DNA from 2 places in the Thermoanaerobacterium thermosaccharolyticum DSM 571 genome. Region 2 is predicted to be linked to the other one. Evidence: a T-box and tRNA genes for the amino acid it is inferred to sense, from the RefSeq annotation. Region 2 holds a T-box; the other holds one or more tRNA genes.

Region 1 (9,777 bases), 1.3 Mb from region 2:
GTGATCACATTTTTGTTTTCTTTTCTATTTTCCATCATGACTAATTTCTACTCCTATTCCCACCAGATTGTTGCCTTATTATAAAACCAGCTCCTCCTGATCCTCCGCCAAAGCTTCTGTTTCCGAAGTTTTCGCCACCAAAGCCACTGAAACCACTACGACTATTATTGTTATTCGTCGAAGAGGTAGCGGCACCAAATATCAATACTTTATCACCTTCATTTAAACCACTCAATATTTCTATATACTTGTCATTGTAAAGTCCAGTTTGTACTTGCCTTATATTCCTCGCCCTTCCTCCATTATTATTTGAATTATTTTCATTGTACAAGATTACATACTTGTTATTTCCATTCGTCTGAACTGCTTCTATAGGAAGCAGCAATGTGTTTTCTTTCTGGGCAACAATGATAGAAACATTCATAGTCTGACCAAGCTTTAGCTTATCTGTATACGGCAGTGATACAGTTACATCGTACGATGCTACATTATTTTGTATTGTCGGTATTGATGATATTTCTGTCACAGTTCCTTCAAATGTCTCTCCTTGTAAATCATCTGTTGTAAGCGTTGCTTTCTGCCCTATTTTTATCTTGCTTATATCAGTCTCATCTATGGGCACATCTACAGAATAATTATTGTTGTTAACTATTACTGCTGTATCTGATTGGTTGGTAATAGACGAAAGGCTGCTTACTGACGTATTGCTACTATTGCTTGTATTAGAATTACCTCCAGAGCTAGCGTTCGAGCTGTAATTTGAACTGGATTGACCAGACAGTTCATCACCTTCGTTTATATTCTGCGATATAATAACTCCGTCAATAGGTGCATAAATATTTAAAGAATTTATCTGACTTTGAATATTGTCATAATTGCTCTGTGCTTGCTGCAACTTTAAATTATCATTTTTAATTTGTATATCATTTACATCACTCGTTAATGTAGCTATTAATGTTCCAGCACTTACTTTCTGTCCTTCTTTTACATTTATGCTTGCAATCGTTCCCTGTATTGACGCTGTCACGGTATTTGAATTTTTAACACTTAATGTTCCATTTTGAATGGCTCTTTCATCACCAATATTGGTATGTACAGTTACCTGTGCTGTCATACCATCCGTCAATGCACCCGGATTTGGCAGGCTTACTGTAACATAATAATATGATGCACCATTAACAGGTATCGCTTGTGTTGATACATCCGTTACGATTCCTTTTACTGTAGTATATGAATTATAAAGGTAAACATCTGCACTCTGTCCAACCTTTATATTATTTATCTGCGAGCCATTAAACGGAACTTTTATAGATGCATTCGAATAGTCAGTTATAACAGCTATTGCTGTCCCAGGATTTACATTTTGCCCTACTTTAACATTTATACTATCGACGATACCCGAATACGAAGATATTATTTTTTGTTTTGAAATAGTATCATTATAAGACTTTGTATCGTTATCAAGTTGTTCTTGCGCTAATTCCAAATTTATTAAAGCATCTTGAAGTTGCTGGTTCAAATTGTCATCCTCTATCTGATATAGCAGTTCACCAGCCTTTACTTTGTCTCCTACTTTATGATAGACTTTTTTTACTGTTCCATTACCTTTTAAAGTTATCACTCTCTTGTCCGCATCAAGATTTCCTGTCCCATCTATATGCATTGATATATTACCGCGTGTAACTGTTACATACGGCGTTCTTGCTACTGTTGGTGTAGACCTTTTTCTTACAAAATAATAAGTTGTACCTGCAATAATAATTAAAATTACGATGATGGCTATGTATTTTTTTTCATTATTTTAACAACCTTCCTTTCATCTAAAATACATATAATGTTGATTTTATATTAATTATATATAATAATTTTATCAAATAATTGAACAATTTGTTAATTTTATGTGGCAGAAATAAATCAAAATTTATACTTGATAAAAATTTATTTTCATGCTATATTATATAAGTGTAGCGCTGGCATAGCTCAGTCGGTAGAGCAGTTGATTCGTAATCAACAGGTCAAGGGTTCAAGTCCCTTTGCCAGCTCCATGTCTTAATTCTCAAATATAAAAGATATTTAAAAATATAAGGAAATAATTAATATTAAAAAAGTATCTAGAGATGAGCGATAGATACTTTTTTTATTTCGAAAAAAGAATAAATTATTATTAAAAGTTATAAAAAATAAAATTGAAGTTAATTGACTTCAAAAGTAATTTAATGAATCCTATCTTATTACCAATTTTGCAAACAAGCTTAAATTTATTAATAAAAATAAAAAAAGCTTCAACAGATTTGTTGAAACTTCTATTTCCTGCTGGTGCCTCGAAGTGGAATCGAACCACTGACACAGGGATTTTCAGTCCCTTGCTCTACCGACTGAGCTATCGAGGCATATGTATAATAATGGCGACCCAAAAGGGGCTCGAACCCTCGACCTCCAGCGTGACAGGCTGGCGCTCTAACCAACTGAGCTATTGGGCCGCAATAATTATTTATTTATGGTGGGCCTTCAGGGACTCGAACCCCGGACCAATCGGTTATGAGCCGACCGCTCTACCAACTGAGCTAAAGGCCCTTAATTTTGGTGACCCCGACGGGATTCGAACCCATGTTACCGCCGTGAAAGGGCGATGTCTTAACCACTTGACCACGGGGCCACGTATTGGCTCCTCAGGTAGGGCTCGAACCTACAACCTACCGGTTAACAGCCGGTTGCTCCACCATTGAGCTACTGAGGAATAATTATCCGGCAGCGACCTACTCTCCCGAGTAATCAGTACCATCGGCGCTGGAGGGCTTCACTTCCGTGTTCGGAATGGGAACGGGTTTTTAACCTCCGCTATTGCCACCGGAAATCTTTTGTTCATTTGTCCTTTTACATCTTTCGAAAAAATCTTATCAACGCTCACAAATTTCGATTATCTAATATATCATCGATTCATTTCGCTTGTTTGGCTAACGCCGTCTATGCGTTGTGACGGCTTTCGCTTTCGCTCATACGCCAAACTGCGCTACATTTATCGTGATATATCACGAAAGCTTCATTAATCGTTCGCTTTTGATAGATTTTTTCAAATATATGCTTTTTAATGAACTTTGAATACTGCACAATGCTTATCTTGGTCAAGTCCTCGACTTATTAGTACCGGTCAGCTCAAAGTATTTCTACTCTTACACCTCCGGCCTATCTACCTCGTCTTCTCCAAGGTGTCTTACTCTGGCACTCAACTCTACCTACTGTAATCTATTTTATTTCATTCCCTAACATTTGTACATAGTGCTTTTTTCCTTCAGTAAGTATAGTTGAGTGCCAGATGGGAAATCTTTTCTTGAGGTGGGTTTCACGCTTAGATGCTTTCAGCGTTTATCCCTTCCAAACTTGGCTACCCAGCTGTGCGAATGGCTTCGCAACTGGTACACCATCGGTTTGTCCACCCCGGTCCTCTCGTACTAAGGGCAGTTCCTCTCAAATTTCCTACGCCCGCGACGGATAGGGACCGAACTGTCTCACGACGTTCTGAACCCAGCTCGCGTACCGCTTTAATGGGCGAACAGCCCAACCCTTGGGACCTACTTCAGCCCCAGGATGCGATGAGCCGACATCGAGGTGCCAAACCTCCCCGTCGATGTGGACTCTTGGGGGAGATCAGCCTGTTATCCCCAGGGTAGCTTTTATCCGTTGAGCGACGGCAATCCCATTCTCTACCGCCGGATCACTAAGCCCGACTTTCGTCCCTGCTCGAATTGTCTTTCTCGCAGTTAGGCTACCTTCTGCCTTTGCACTCTTACGCGCGATTTCCTTCCGCGCTGAGGTAACCTTTGGACGCCTCCGTTACTCTTTGGGAGGCGACCGCCCCAGTCAAACTGCCCGCCTGTCAGTGTCCATATGCCGGCTTACGGCTCCTATGTTAGAATTTCGGTAATATCAGGGTGGTATCCCAACGTCGGCTCCAGATAGGCTTGCGCCCATCTTTCTCCGCCTCCCACCTATCCTGTACAGATATTACTAAAATTCAGTGACAAGCTGCAGTAAAGCTCCATGGGGTCTTTCTGTCCTGTCGCGGGTAACTCGCATCTTCACGAGTACTACAATTTCACCGGGTCCCCCATCAAGACAGCGCCCAAGTCGTTACGCCTTTCGTGCAGGTCGGAACTTACCCGACAAGGAATTTCGCTACCTTAGGACCGTTATAGTTACGGCCGCCGTTTACTGGGGCTTAAGTTCAGAGCTTTGGATTTCCTCCTGACCCTTCCCCTTAACCTTCCAGCACCGGGCAGGCGTCAGCTCCTATACTTCGTCTTTCGACTTAGCAGAAACCTGTGTTTTTGGTAAACAGTCGCTTGGGCCTCTTCTCTGCGGCCTTTCGGCACTCCTTCTCCCGAAGTTACGGAGTCTTTTTGCCGAGTTCCTTAATGAGGGTTCTCCCGCTCGTCTTTGGATTCTCTCCTCGCCTACCTGTGTCGGTTTCTGGTACGGGCACCTCTATCCTCGATAGCAACTTTTCTTGGCAGCCCCTTCGAAACTTCGCCTTTCGGCTCCCCTTCACAGCTCTTATGAGCTTTGGTACTTCACTCAAAGCTCTTTTCGTCGCTGCTTGGACGTGCTCTACCAACCGCACGCTTTTCTTATCTCGCTGCGTCCTTGCTTCTCTTTTGACGGATTTCGGTGGTACCGGATTTATTACCGGTTGTCCATCGCCTACGCTTTCGCCTCGGCTTAGGTCCCGACTTACCCTGGGCGGATTATCCTTCCCCAGGAAACCTTAGGCTTTCGACGGTAAGGTTTCTCGCCTTACTCTCGTTACTTATACCGGCATTCTCTCTACTGTACTGTCCAGATTCGCTTACGCTTATCCTTCGCCCTGTACAGTACGCTCCCCTACCATTCTTTCGAATCCGTAGCTTCGGTGGCATGTTTTAGCCCCGTTTATTTTCGGCGCGGGATTTCTCGACCAGTGAGCTATTACGCACTCTTTGAATGTATGGCTGCTTCTAAGCCAACATCCTGGTTGTCTTGGAAATCCTACTTCCTTTCCCACTTAACATGCTCTTTGGGACCTTAGCTGTCGGTCTGGGCTGTTTCCCTTTTGACCACGGATCTTATCACTCGTAGTCTGACTCCCAGGGTTCTCAATATGGCATTCGGAGTTTGATAGGGTTCGGTAACCTTTTTGGCCCCTAGTCCATTCAGTGCTCTACCTCCATATTTACCCCCCCTGAGGCTAGCCCTAAAGCTATTTCGGGGAGAACCAGCTATCTCCGAGCTCGATTGGAATTTCTCCGCTACCCACAATTCATCCCATGACTTTTCAACGTCAACGTGGTTCGGGCCTCCACCAGATCTTACTCCGGCTTCACCCTGATCATGGGTAGGTCGCACGGTTTCGGGTCTATGATATGCAACTTTCGCCCTCTTAAGACTCGCTTTCGCTTCGGCTCCGCTTTCGCTTAACCTCGCTGCATATCTATAACTCGCCGGTCCGTTCTACAAAAAGTACGTGGTCGTCCGGCTCTCAACTGGACACGCTAGTTCTTTTTTTCTTCTCTCTAACATGTTCAGTTGAGTGCCGGACTTCCACTGCTTGTGGACATATGGTTTCAGGTTCTCTTTCACTCCCCTCCCGGGGTTCTTTTCACCTTTCCCTCACGGTACTTTGCGCTATCGGTCACTTAGGAGTATTTAGCCTTGGGAGATGGTCCTCCCGTCTTCCCACCGGGTTGCCTATCCTGTGGTACTCTGGATCCCACTCGGTATATTTCGCTTACGCCTACAGGGCTTTCACCTTCTTTGGCCTGCCTTCCCAGGTCTGTTCGGCTTCACTCCATATACCTTCTCGTGGTCCTAAACCCCATCACCTGCGGTGATGGTTTGGGCTCTTTCCTTTTCGCTCGCCGCTACTTAGGAAATCGACTTTTTCTTTCTTCTCCTCGCGCTACTTAGATGTTTCAGTTCACGCGGTGTCCCCTCCTCATGGCTATGTGTTCACCATGGGATGCTTAAGTATTACCTTAAGCGGGTTTCCCCATTCGGAGATCTCCGGATCTACGTCTGCTTGCGACTCCCCGGAGCGTTTCGCCGCTCGCTGCGTCCTTCTTCGGCTCTAAGTGCCTAGGCATCCACCATACGCCCTTTGTAACTTGACCTATTTCGGTTTATTGTAACTCGTTTTTCTCGTTACCCTTTTTTCGCATTGTGCAGTTTTCAAGGTTCACTTATCATGGTGGGCTTAGATGGACTCGAACCATCGACCTCACGCTTATCAGGCGTGCGCTCTGACCACCTGAGCTATAAGCCCATGGTGGAGATGAGGAGATTCGAACTCCTGACCCCCTGCTTGCAAGGCAGGTGCTCTCCCAACTGAGCTACACCCCCATGACCATGCTGAGGTTTAACCCTCAAAACTGAACAGTGAGATATTCGTATTTATTTTATCGCTCACATAGGCTCCGTGTTCTATGTGTCTTCGATTCTTTCAGCTCGTTTCGCTAACGGCACTTAACGACGTCCTGTCGTAGTGCCTCTCGCGTGGTCCTTCACGCTCGCACGCTTCACTCGCTTCATTCATCGGACACATTTCGAACACTTCGCTATATGTTCGCTCTTAAAATAAATACTCTTTTCTTTATTCTTAATCGTAGGATTTGCTCCTTAGAAAGGAGGTGATCCAGCCGCACCTTCCGATACGGCTACCTTGTTACGACTTCACCCCAATCATTTACCCCACCTTCGGCAGCTCCTCCCTTTCGGTTAGGTCACTGACTTCGGGTGTTGTAAACTCTCGTGGTGTGACGGGCGGTGTGTACAAGGCCCGGGAACGTATTCACCGCGGCATGCTGATCCGCGATTACTAGCAACTCCGTCTTCATGCAGGCGGGTTGCAGCCTGCAATCTGAACTGGGACCTGTTTTCTGGGATTCGCTCCGGATCGCTCCTTCGCTGCCCTCTGTTCAGGCCATTGTAGCACGTGTGTAGCCCAGGGCATAAAGGGCATGATGATTTGACGTCATCCCCGCCTTCCTCCGTGTTTTCCACGGCAGTCTCGGTAGAGTCCCCGTCTTTACGCTGGTAACTACCAACAGGGGTTGCGCTCGTTGCGGGACTTAACCCAACATCTCACGACACGAGCTGACGACAACCATGCACCACCTGTCTCACAGCTCCTCTTACGAGGCACTCAAGTATTTCTACTCGATTCTGTGGATGTCAAGCCCTGGTAAGGTTCTTCGCGTTGCTTCGAATTAAACCACATGCTCCGCTGCTTGTGCGGGCCCCCGTCAATTCCTTTGAGTTTCAACCTTGCGGCCGTACTCCCCAGGCGGGATACTTATTGCGTTAACTCCGGCACGGATTATACTAACCCACACCTAGTATCCATCGTTTACGGCGTGGACTACCAGGGTATCTAATCCTGTTTGCTCCCCACGCTTTCGCACCTCAGCGTCAGTTCAAGTCCAGAGAGCCGCTTTCGCCACTGGTATTCTTCCTGATCTCTACGCATTTCACCGCTACACCAGGAATTCCGCTCTCCTCTCCTTGACTCAAGCTATTTAGTTTCAGATGCATACCCTCGGTTGAGCCCAGGTTTTTCACATCTGACTTTTATAGCCGCCTACGTGCTCTTTACGCCCAGTAATTCCGGACAACGCTCGCCCCCTACGTATTACCGCGGCTGCTGGCACGTAGTTAGCCGGGGCTTTCGTATGGTACCGTCATTTCTTTCTTCCCATACTATTGAGCTTTACGACCCGAAGGCCTTCTTCACTCACGCGGCGTCGCTGTGTCAGGGTTTCCCCCATTGCACAATATTCCCCACTGCTGCCTCCCGTAGGAGTCTGGACCGTGTCTCAGTTCCAGTGTGGCCGTTCACCCTCTCAGGCCGGCTACCCATCGTCGCCTTGGTGGGCCGTTACCCTCACCAACTAGCTAATGGGACGCGGACTCCTCCTATAGCGGATTTCCTCCTTTCTTCGAAAAGCGATGCCGCTTCTCGACATTATCCGGTATTAGCACCCCTTTCGAGGTGTTATCCCAGTCTACAGGGTAGATTGTCCACGCGTTACTCACCCGTCCGCCGCTAAGTTCGTACCGTAGTACTCCCTTCGCTCGACTTGCATGTGTTAGGCACGCCGCCAGCGTTCGTCCTGAGCCAGGATCAAACTCTCATGTTCATATCCTTTGCTCTTCTTACTCTTACTGGCTTTATCTCACTGTTCGGTTTTCAAGGTTCAATCTCGCGTCAAGCGACATTGTCTATATTACCACATTTATTTCTCTCTGTCAAGTGCTTTTTACTACTAATTCCTTATGTTGCACTCGCAGTGACAGGTAATAATATATCACATTAAGCAGTTTATATCAAATTTTTCTTATCTTTAAATAATCCGTTTATCAGTTATTAGGTCAATTTATTTTTAAAATTCGCTAATTTACTGCCTTTTACTCGGTTATTTTATGTCACATTCACATTCTCAACGAGTCAATAAATAACTTATGTAAAAAAGAGCGCATATAACGCTCTTTTTATCTCTTAGAAAATTGCGGTGCTTTTCTTGCTTTTTTGAGACCGTATTTCTTTCTTTCTTTCATTCTTGGATCTCTTGTCACAAAACCAGCTTTCTTAAGAATTGGCCTTAATTCATTGTCAGCTTTCATTAATGCTCTAGTAATGCCTAATCTTATAGCACCAGCTTGGCCTGATAAGCCACCACCCTCAACTTTTGCAATCACATCAAACTTATCAATATTTTCAGTCAGTATAAGCGGTTGTTTAACTGTATACTTCAAAGTATCTAATCCAAAATACTCATCAAGTGGTCTCCCATTTATTATTATGTTGCCTTTCCCCTGCATTAATCTAACACGTGCAACAGAAGTTTTCCTTCTGCCTGTACCAAAAAATTGGATCGTAGCCATTCCTTATTTCCCTCCTTATATGTCAAGTTTTTCTGGTTTTTGTGCTATATGTTTATGTTCAGGGCCTGTATAAACTTTGAGTTTTTTTATCATATGTCTCCCCAATTTATTTTTAGGAAGCATTCCTCTAACTGCTCTGATAATCGCTTTCTCCGGCTTTGTCCTCATCAATGTCTTGTACTGTATCAATTTTAGTCCACCTGGATGTCCTGTGTAATACTTAAAGTACTTTTGCTCTAATTTTTTGCCTGTTAAAACAACTTTATCTGCATTGATTATAATAACATAATCACCCGTATCAACACTCGGCGAATAAATAGGTTTATTTTTACCAGACAAAATCTTTGCTACTTGGCTAGCTAACCTGCCTAATACTTTTCCTTCGGCATCTATAACATACCATTTTCTTTCTACTTCATTCTTTTTTGGCATGAATGACTTCACTTATTTTACCTCCTTAAGAAACTTATACTTAAGTAACATACACTTCAATAAACGGGGCACAATTTTACATAATATAATTTTAATCCACAGCACCACGCATGTCAATAGTATATTTTAGTTAAAAATAACCCTTGTGGCGGTGCAGTTTTACCTGCCATACATCGATTTTTTGAGTCTAAAATTTCTTTCACGTCGATGGGATTAATCTTACCTAATCCTACATCAACAATTGTACCAACAATTATTCTCACCATATTGTATAAAAATCCATCAGCTTCAATTTCAAATTCTACATTAAAGCCATTTTTTTTAAGAGAAATATCGCGAACAGTTCTTACAGGGCTTTTTACAGAGCTTCCACTTGCTTTAAATGCTGAAAAATCATGTGTACCTTCTAAGTACTTAAGTGATTCTCTCATT
Region 2 (9,777 bases):
ACCTTCCCAGCACAGGGATGGTAAAATCAATAAAGCTTCTTTCTGTAGCAGGTGCTTACTGGAGAGGCGATGAGCACAATAAAATGCTTCAGAGGATATACGGCATAAGCTTCCCTAAAAAAAGCATGCTGGATGAATACTTAAATATGCTGGAAGAAGCAAAAAAGAGAGATCACAGGAAATTAGGAAAAGAACTAGACCTTTTTAGTATTCACAATGAAGGGCCTGGTTTTCCATTTTTCCATCCAAAAGGAATGGTTATAAGAAATATATTAGAAGATTTCTGGAGAAAAGAACATGCAAAAAGAGGTTATCTTGAAATAAAGACACCTATCATATTAAATGAAGAACTATGGCACAGATCAGGACATTGGGATCACTACAAAGAAAACATGTATTTTACAAAAATCGATGGTGAGGATTACGCTATAAAGCCAATGAATTGCCCCGGAGCTTTGCTTGTGTACAATTCAACTATGCACAGCTACAGGGATCTCCCACTTAGGCTTTGCGAGCTTGGATTGGTCCATAGACATGAACTTTCCGGTGCGCTCCACGGCCTTATGAGGGTAAGAAGCTTTACACAAGATGACGCCCATTTATTCATGACGCCTGATCAAGTAGAGTCAGAGATTTTAGGCGTAATAAAACTTATTGACTATTTCTACAAGATATTCGGATTTGATTATTTTGTAGAGCTTTCTACAAGGCCAGAAAATTCCATAGGCTCCGATGAAGACTGGGAACTTGCAACTAACGCGTTGATTAAGGCGATGGAGCACATAGGCCTTGACTACAAAGTAAATGAGGGAGATGGAGCATTTTACGGTCCTAAAATAGATTTTCATTTAAAAGATAGCATAGGGCGTACATGGCAGTGCGGAACAATACAGCTAGATTTTCAGATGCCAGAAAGATTTAACTGCGAATACGTAGGTCAAGATGGAGAGAAACACAGACCTGTCATGCTTCATAGAGTTGTTTTTGGCAGCATAGAAAGATTTATAGCTATTCTTACAGAGAATTTTGCAGGAGCATTTCCTACATGGCTTGCACCTGTACAAGTAAGGATTCTTCCTATTTCTGATAAACACTTAGCATATGCCCAGAATATACAGCAGAGACTTTTAGAAAATGATATTAGAGTTGAATTAGATGATAGAAACGAAAAGATAGGCTATAAGATAAGAGAAGCACAAATGCAGAAAATACCTTATATGCTTATACTGGGTGATAAAGAAGTCGAATCAGGCAATGTTTCTGTAAGGTCTAGAAAGGATGGGGACATCGGGTCTAAATCAATGCAAGAATTTTTATCATCTATATTAGAAGAAATTAAGAATAAATCTCTTTAAAAAGAATATCCACCGGCTAGGCTGGTGGATATTTTACTTCTTGATTGCCACATAAAAACATGATAATCTAGTTATGTAATGATATTAATGGGGGGTTATCATGACAGCTAAAAATAGGGAGGTCTACAAATATCTTAACTACAACATAAAGATGAATTTATTGAATGGCATAACTTTTTCAATAGGGTACAACATGATAATGCCGTTCGTAGGAATATTTGCGATTAAATTAGGTGCTAACAATTATGAAGTCTCCCTTATAAATTCCTTGCCGGCTCTCATGGCTCTTATTGGGATACTGCCTGCGACAATTTTTATCAACAAGTCTAAAAACGTTTTTAAATTTGCGTATATTTTGGAATACATAACAAGAGCGTTTTACCTTTTAGTAGCATTGGTTCCATTTATGAGCAAATTTAGACCGGAAGCAGTTGTGTTGTTTGTAGGGTTACTTAATTTACCTGCCATTGTTACGGGTATGTGTTGGCAGTCATTTATGAGTGACTTGATTCCTGAAGAGTTTCGCGGAAAAGTGTTTGCAGACAGGAATATTTGGACAGGTTTATTAGGTACTGCATCTGTTTTTATAACAGGTTTGCTGCTGGACAGAATCAAGTTTCCATATGGATATCAAATAATGTTCTTCATAGCTTTCATATTTGGAATACTTGATTCGTACTATTATTCAAGGTTTCACTATGTAGCGGATAAAAAGGAAAAGTCTATATTATTTATAGATTCTTTAAAAGCTATAAAGCAATCGAAGAAGTTTATTTATTTTAGCCTTGCCTCATTTATATTTACTTTTACGTGGATGATGGCATGGCCAATATTTACAATATATAAGGTTGACAGCCTTCATGCTAATAATATGTGGATGAGCATTTCCACTATTGTAGGTTCTGTTGGGTCCATAATTACATATAAATGGTGGGCGAGACTTGCTGACAGAAAGGGAAATGGCATAGCTTTAAGCATAAGTACGTTACTTATAGCAACAATTCCAGCTCTTTGGGCAAAAGTTACAAGTCTATTTGTAGGTGCTGTTATTGATTTCTATGGTGGCATGGCAACAGCAGGATACACTATGTTGTCATTAAACTGGCTTTTGGAACTGTTGCCTGATCATAAGGAAAAGATGAATTACATCGCAATTTACACCATCATAACGCAGTTTGCAGCATTTTTGTCGCCAATCTTTGGAACATGGCTTTATGAAGTGATTGGATATGAAGTCTTTATGTATGTAACAACGGTTTTAAGGGTTTTATCTAGTGTGCTGTTTTTTTCTGTTGCCATATACAAAGGTGAGAAGGTTTTATTAAGTAAAGGAGGAGTCTAGTTGAGATATCTAACATCAGGAGAGACCCATGGGGAAGCACTTACAGCTATTATCGACGGATTGCCGTCAAATCTTTACATCGACGTAGATTTTATCAACAGCGAACTTAGAAGAAGGCAGTCTGGATATGGCAGAGGTGGAAGGATGGAGATAGAGAGAGATACTGTTCACATATTAGGCGGCGTAAGGAATAATTTAACAACGGGTGCACCACTTTGCATTATCATAAAAAATCGCGATTATGAAAACTGGAAGGATAAAGATATACCGGTAATAACAAGACCTAGACCGGGGCATGCTGATTTGTCTGGTGCTATTAAATATGACCAGAGAGACATGAGAAATGTATTAGAAAGGGCTAGTGCGCGAGAGACTGCAGCAAGGGTGTCTGTTGGCGCTGTGGCGAAGCTTCTTTTGAAGAACTTTGGAATCGAAGTTAAAAGCAATGTCTTGGAAATAGGTGGAGAGAAAAACAAGGATGAATGGAAAAGATGCATCGATGAGGCAAAAAAAGATGGCGATACCTTAGGAGGAATAATTGAAGTTACAATAGAAGGGGTTCCAATAGGGCTTGGTAGTCATACACAGTGGGATCGAAAACTAGATGCACTGTTGGCTTATAGCGTAATGAGCGTTCAGGCAATAAAAGGTGTTGAATTCGGCATGGGGTTCATGGCTGCAAGGAGCAAAGGCTCTTCTGTCCACGATGAAATATATTATGATGGAAAATTTTTAAGAAAGACAAACAATGCAGGCGGTATAGAAGGAGGTATTTCCAATGGAATGCCTATCATAATAAGAGCTGCTATGAAGCCTATACCTACTTTGAGAAAGCCACTTAATTCGGTTGACATAAACACAAAGGAAGAGATAAAAGCGGTATATGAGCGCTCAGACGTGACAGCGGTGGAAGCAGCTTCTGTTGTTCTTGAAGCTGTTTGTGCATGGACTATAGCCGATGAAATGACAAAAAAATTTGGCGGCGATTCTCTGTCTGAAATGATGGACAATTTTAATATGTACAAGAAAAGAGTCGAAGAATACTGATCTTTATAAAATGGTATTGACGAGTACGATAAGTTGTGCTATAATTTAACATGTATTTAAAGTAGAAGCACCCGCTTCTCACCTTTCACCACAGGTGTCAGGTTTCTAAGTGAATGTTAATTAAGATTGTGCAGAAGCGGGTTTATACCCGCTTTATTTTTTGTAAAATTTTAGGAGGTGCGTATTTATTAACAAGGAGCTGCAGGTTAATGAGGAAATTAGGGATAAGGAAGTGCGCCTCATTGATCAAGATGGTAATCAATTAGGCATAATGTCAGCAAAAGAGGCATACAAGATAGCTTTGGAAAGGCATATCGATCTGGTTAAGATTGCACCACAGGCAAATCCACCAGTATGCAAATTAATGGACTTCGGAAAGTACAGGTATGAGCAAAGCAAGAAGGAAAAAGAATCAAAAAAGAAGCAAAAAGTCATAAATATCAAGGAAATCAGGATGACTCCAGCTATAGAAGAGCATGACTTTGGTGTCAAAGTTAAAAATGCTATTAAATTCTTAAAAGATGGAGACAAAGTTAAAGTGACTATTAGATTCAGAGGCAGAGAAGCTGCACATACAAATCTCGCCGAAGAATTATTAAATAGATTTGCAAAAAGTGTAGAAGAATATGGTAATGTTGAAAAAGCCCCCAATATGGAGGGTAGAAATTTGATGATGATATTATCACCTAAAAACGTTTAATTGAGGAGGATACGAACATGCCTAAAATGAAAACACATAGAGGAGCAGCAAAAAGGTTTGCTCTTACTAAAAGTGGTAAAGTAAAGAGATCTAAAGCTTTTAAAAGACATATACTTACAAAGAAGTCTAGAAAGACTAAGAGAAATCTAAGAAAGATTGCATATCTCTACAAAACTGATGCAAAGAATATAAAGCGTTTGATTCCTTATGCGTAAATAATTAGGAGGTTATAAAAATGTCGAGAGTAAAGTCAGGAAAAGTCACGAGAAGAAGACATAAAAAGATATTAAAACTTGCAAAAGGTTACTATGGTGCAAAAAGCAAACTTTTTAGAGTAGCTAACCAAGCTGTAATGAAGTCACTTAATTATGCATACATTGGTAGAAAATTAAGGAAAAGAGATTTTAGGAAATTATGGATTGCCAGAATTAACGCTGCAGCAAGAGCAAATGGTATATCATACAGCAGATTTATAAATGGCCTTAAGAAGGCTAACATTGAGATAAACAGAAAGATGCTGTCTGAGATGGCTATACACGACAACAAAGCTTTCGCAGATTTAGTAAACATTGCTAAGCAACAATTAAATGCTTAATTTTTATACCCGGTTATTTGCCGGGTTTTAACCTATATACGGGATAGTGGAGTTTATATGTTAATAACGAGTGAAAAAAATGATCTTATAAAAGACATTAAAAAGTTATCAGAGAAGAAATATAGATATGAAAAGAAGCTCTTTTTTGTAGAAGGCAAAAACAGCGTCTTTGAAGCTTTAAAAAGCAGTTTTGAAATTAAGTACGTATTGGTTTCAGAAGATTGTGACATTGACTTGGATGTTGAAAAGGACCGACTTATATTTGTCGATAAAGGCATATTTAAAAAGATATCTGATACTGTCACGCCACAGATGATAATGGCTGTTGTAAAAATGCCTGATTATAATGTGAATGATTTGATAAAAGAAGATGGTTTGTACATAATATTAGACGAAGTGCAAGATCCTGGAAATTTAGGTACAATAATAAGATCTGCAGATGCATTTAATGTAGATGCTGTCTTTACCATAAACAATACAGTTGATGTCTACAATCCAAAGGCTTTACGGTCTACTATGGGATCTATTTTCCATCTACCTGTTGTAAATGATGTGCCAGTTGATAAACTTTTTGAAGCGTTAAAAAGAAACGGTGTAAGGGTTTTGTCAACAAATTTAAAAGCTGAAAAGTACATTTATGATTGTGATATTTCAAAAAATATTGCTTTGATTTTTGGAAATGAATCAAGAGGTGTTAACAAATCACTAGATATATATGTAGATGGTTCATTTAAAATACCAATGGATGGCATGGCAGAATCTTTAAATGTATCAGTAGCAGCGTCAATATGCCTGTATGAGTCCCAAAGGCAAAGATTGATTAAATAGAATAAAAATGATATAATATCTCAAAAATATATTGAAAATGCTATGAAAGAGTAAAGTACATTACATCCAATACGACAGGGAGGCGGTGCCATAGATTGAGAGCACTGCTAGTATTGCGTAATGGAAAGTTCCCTCTGGAGCAGTGTGCTGAACTGATAGTAGGCATTACCGGTTTTATCCGTTATATCAAAATGAGTGGGCTTTTTGGCCAAATTAGGTGGTACCACGGTTATATCTCCGTCCTTTTAAAGATGGAGTTTTTTTATTATTAACATCTTAGGAAATAAAGAAAGGAGAGTATTTCTTTGGAAGAGACATTAAGAAATTTATTAGAAGAAGCCAAGAGAGAACTAGAAACCGTCGATAGCATAAAATCATTGGAAGAGCTTAGGGTAAAGTACTTAGGCAAAAAAGGTGAGCTTACAAAGATATTAAGGGGCATGGGCAATTTGTCCCCTGAGGAAAGACCGGTAGTTGGGAAGATATTAAATGAAGTAAGAGCTGAGATTGAAAGCTTTTTGGCAGCAAAAAGAGATGAAGTATTAAAAGTAGAGAAGGAAAAAAAGATAAGAAGTGAATATGTAGACATTACATTGCCCGGGAAAGCTCATGAAATAGGACATAAACATCCTATGACGAAAGTTTTAGACGAAATAAAGGATATATTTTTAGGGCTTGGGTTTTCTATTGCTGAAGGCCCTGAGATAGAGCTTGATTATTACAATTTTGAAGCGTTAAATACTCCACCTGATCATCCTGCAAGAGATCTACAGGATACTTTCTATATAACGCAGAATATTTTGCTAAGAACGCAGACGTCACCGGTACAAGTAAGGACTATGGAAAAAAATAAACCACCTATAAAAGTTATCTCACCTGGTAGAGTTTACAGATCAGATGAAATAGATGCAACTCATTCACCTGTATTTAATCAGATAGAAGGACTTGCAGTTGATGAAGGCATAACTATGGGTGATTTGAAGGGTGTTTTAAACTTATTTGCAAAAAGACTTTTCGGTTCAAATACTAAGACGAAATTTAGGCCCCATTATTTTCCGTTTACGGAACCCAGTGCAGAAATGGACGTATCATGTTTTGCATGTGGCGGCAAAGGCTGCAGAGTCTGTGGTCATTCAGGCTGGATTGAAATACTTGGTTCAGGCATGGTGCATCCAAATGTTCTTAGGATGTCTGGGATAGATCCAGAGAAGTATTCTGGATTTGCTTTTGGAATGGGACTTGACAGGATAACTATGCTAAGCTATGGAATTGATGATTTAAGGCTTTTATATGAAAATGATCTGCGCTTTATTAAACAGTTTTAAGGAGGAAGGCAAATGTTAGTATCGTATTCATGGCTAAAGGACTATGTAGACGTATCGGTGGATGCAAAAAAATTGGCTGATGATCTTACTATGTCAGGTTCAAAAGTTGAAACAATTAAAAGCTACGGCAACGAAATAAACAATGTTGTAATAGGAAAGATAATTTCTATTGAGAAACACCCGGATGCTGATAAACTTCAGGTAGGAATCGTGGATGTAGGAGAAGAGAAACTGCAGATAATAACTGGTGCTCAAAACATAAAAGTTGGCGATTATATACCTGTTGCACTTCATGGTTCTACGCTGCCAGGTGGTGTGAAAATAAAAAGAGGAAAGCTGAGAGGCCTTGAATCAAATGGCATGATGTGCTCTGCAAAGGAATTGGGATTAGATGAAAGTTTGCTTCCTGATTATCAGAGAAACGGCATATTTATACTTCCAGAACTTCCTATTGGCGAGGATGTGAAAAAAGCCCTTGAACTTGATGATGTTATAGAGTTTGAGATAACTCCAAATAGGCCTGATTGTCTATCTGTAGTTGGAATCGCCAGGGAGACTGCGGCAACATACAGAAAAAGCTATAGAATGCCTGAAATAAAGCTAAGCGAAGTTGCTGACAAGAATCCTGCAAATGTTACGATTAAAGCTGATGATTTGTGCTTTAGATACGTTGCAAGAGTAATAAGAAATGCAAAGATAGGGCCATCACCTATTTGGATGCAGATGAGATTATTAAAAGCAGGAATAAGACCAATAAACAATATAGTAGATGTTACTAACTACGTAATGATGGAGCTTGGTCAGCCGCTGCATGCTTTTGATTTGGACAAAGTCAAAAATAGACATATAATCGTAAGAAGGGCTAAAGACGGTGAAAAGCTTGTAACTCTTGATGATAAAGAGAGGACACTTGATAGTGAGATGCTGGTAATAGCAGACGAAGAAAAGGCAATAGGTTTGGCTGGCGTGATGGGTGGTCAAAATACTGAAATAACAGATGATACTGTAAATATATTGATAGAAAGTGCCAATTTCAAAGGCAGCAACATAAGGTATACATCTAAAAAACTTGGTCTAAGGAGTGAAGCGTCATCAAGATTTGAGAAAGGGCTTGATCCTGAGATTACAGTGCTTGCATGCAATAGAGCAGCACAGCTTATGGCTGAATTAAGCGGCGGTGAGATATTAAACGGCATTGTTGATGTATATCCTAAACCTATAGAAGAAAAAGTTTTAAGCGTAAGGCATAAAAAGATAAATAAACTTCTAGGTACAAATCTAACTATTGAAGAGATGAAAAATATACTTACATTTTTAGACTTTGGGGTTATTTGCGACGGTGAAAACTTAGTCGTGAAGGTTCCAGCTTTTAGAAGCGATATTGAAGGTGAAGCTGATATTGCAGAAGAAATTGGTAGAATGTATGGATACAACAACATAGAAGATACACTCTTAAAAGGCACACAGATTACTGCAGGAGTAAAGACAAGAGAGCAAAAACTAGAAGATCTAGTAAAAGAAGTATTTCTATCATGCGGCTTAAATGAAGTTATAACTACTTCTTTTATGGGTATGAAAGACCTTGATAAGATAAACTTGCCTGATGATAGCCCTCTAAGAAAAGCAGTGAAGATTATGAATCCTCTTGGAGAAGATCAGGGGTATATGAGGACGACTCTCTTACCGTCCATGTTAAATGTAGTGTATACCAACTACAGCCGTAAGGTTTCTGACTTTAAAGCTTTTGAAATATCTAGAGTATTTATTCCAAAATCACTGCCTTTAGAAGAACTTCCTGTAGAGGTGAAGACGGCGGTAATTGGCATGTATGGCCATGATATTGATTTTCTAACTTTAAAAGGTGTAATTGAAGTGCTTTTGGATGTGCTTAATGTAAGCAACGTTAAATATGTAAGAAGTGAAAATACGCTTTATCATCCAGGCAGGTCTGCAGATATTATTGTTGATGGTAAATGCATAGGTGTTTTTGGAGAAATCAATCCTGACATAGAGGAAAATTACGATATCAATAGAGAAGTGTACGTTGCAGAATTAAATCTTGAGCTTCTTTTTAAACATGCAGATGATGATAGAAAGTACAAGCCCCTTCCAAAATATCCTGCTGTAGAAAGAGATATTGCTGTATTAGTAGATAAGGATATATTTGTATCTGATATAGAAAGCATAATAAGAGAAACAGGCGGAAAACTTGTAGATGATGTAAAACTGTTTGATGTGTATACTGGCGAAAACATTCCTGAAGATAAAAAGAGCGTTGCATATTCAATATGGTACAGATCATACGAGAGAACTTTGACAGATGAAGAAGTCAAAGAAGTGCACGACAAAATAATCAGGAAGTTAAATGAGAAACTTGGAGCACAACTTAGATAAAAAAGACCGGAAAGGTCTTTTTTTCTTAATAAAGGAGGAAATCGCAAAGATTTGTAGAAATAAATAAAGTAATGTTTGGTTTTGAGGGGATGTTCTAATGGAGATAAAAAAGATTACGGTAAATATAAACGGAAATGAATATATTTTGAAAACAGATTATCCTGAAGATTATATATTGAAGTTGACAGATC

Evidence for each region. A T-box is a leader RNA that pairs with one kind of tRNA and senses whether it is charged. The one in region 2 lies ahead of pheS (phenylalanine--tRNA ligase subunit alpha), so its partner is inferred to be a tRNA-Phe.
Region 1: it encodes a tRNA-Phe, which carries the amino acid that the T-box ahead of pheS (phenylalanine--tRNA ligase subunit alpha) is inferred to sense. The anticodon was not compared.

What each region holds. Positions count from the first base shown of each region.
Region 1 is NC_014410.1:447,292-457,068, reverse strand. It holds gene TTHE_RS02390 (ABC transporter ATP-binding protein) at 1-38, opposite strand, end outside; gene TTHE_RS02385 (efflux RND transporter periplasmic adaptor subunit) at 41-1,663, opposite strand; tRNA gene TTHE_RS02380 (tRNA-Thr) at 1,970-2,045, shown strand; tRNA gene TTHE_RS02375 (tRNA-Phe) at 2,315-2,390, opposite strand; tRNA gene TTHE_RS02370 (tRNA-Asp) at 2,404-2,480, opposite strand; tRNA gene TTHE_RS02365 (tRNA-Ile) at 2,499-2,574, opposite strand; tRNA gene TTHE_RS02360 (tRNA-Glu) at 2,582-2,656, opposite strand; tRNA gene TTHE_RS02355 (tRNA-Asn) at 2,663-2,737, opposite strand; rRNA gene rrf (5S ribosomal RNA) at 2,744-2,852, opposite strand; rRNA gene TTHE_RS02345 (23S ribosomal RNA) at 3,119-6,143, opposite strand; tRNA gene TTHE_RS02340 (tRNA-Ile) at 6,219-6,295, opposite strand; tRNA gene TTHE_RS02335 (tRNA-Ala) at 6,297-6,372, opposite strand; rRNA gene TTHE_RS02330 (16S ribosomal RNA) at 6,653-8,168, opposite strand; gene rpsI (30S ribosomal protein S9) at 8,521-8,913, opposite strand; gene rplM (50S ribosomal protein L13) at 8,929-9,357, opposite strand; gene truA (tRNA pseudouridine(38-40) synthase TruA) at 9,459-9,777, opposite strand, start outside.
Region 2 is NC_014410.1:1,795,930-1,805,706, reverse strand. It holds gene thrS (threonine--tRNA ligase) at 1-1,355, shown strand, start outside; gene TTHE_RS08970 (MFS transporter) at 1,456-2,697, shown strand; gene TTHE_RS08965 (chorismate synthase) at 2,698-3,744, shown strand; ribosomal protein L20 leader region at 3,798-3,910, shown strand; gene infC (translation initiation factor IF-3) at 3,932-4,444, shown strand; gene rpmI (50S ribosomal protein L35) at 4,462-4,659, shown strand; gene rplT (50S ribosomal protein L20) at 4,680-5,039, shown strand; gene TTHE_RS08945 (TrmH family RNA methyltransferase) at 5,097-5,867, shown strand; T-box leader at 5,901-6,115, shown strand; gene pheS (phenylalanine--tRNA ligase subunit alpha) at 6,173-7,192, shown strand; gene pheT (phenylalanine--tRNA ligase subunit beta) at 7,205-9,586, shown strand; gene TTHE_RS08930 (cell division protein ZapA) at 9,684-9,777, shown strand, end outside.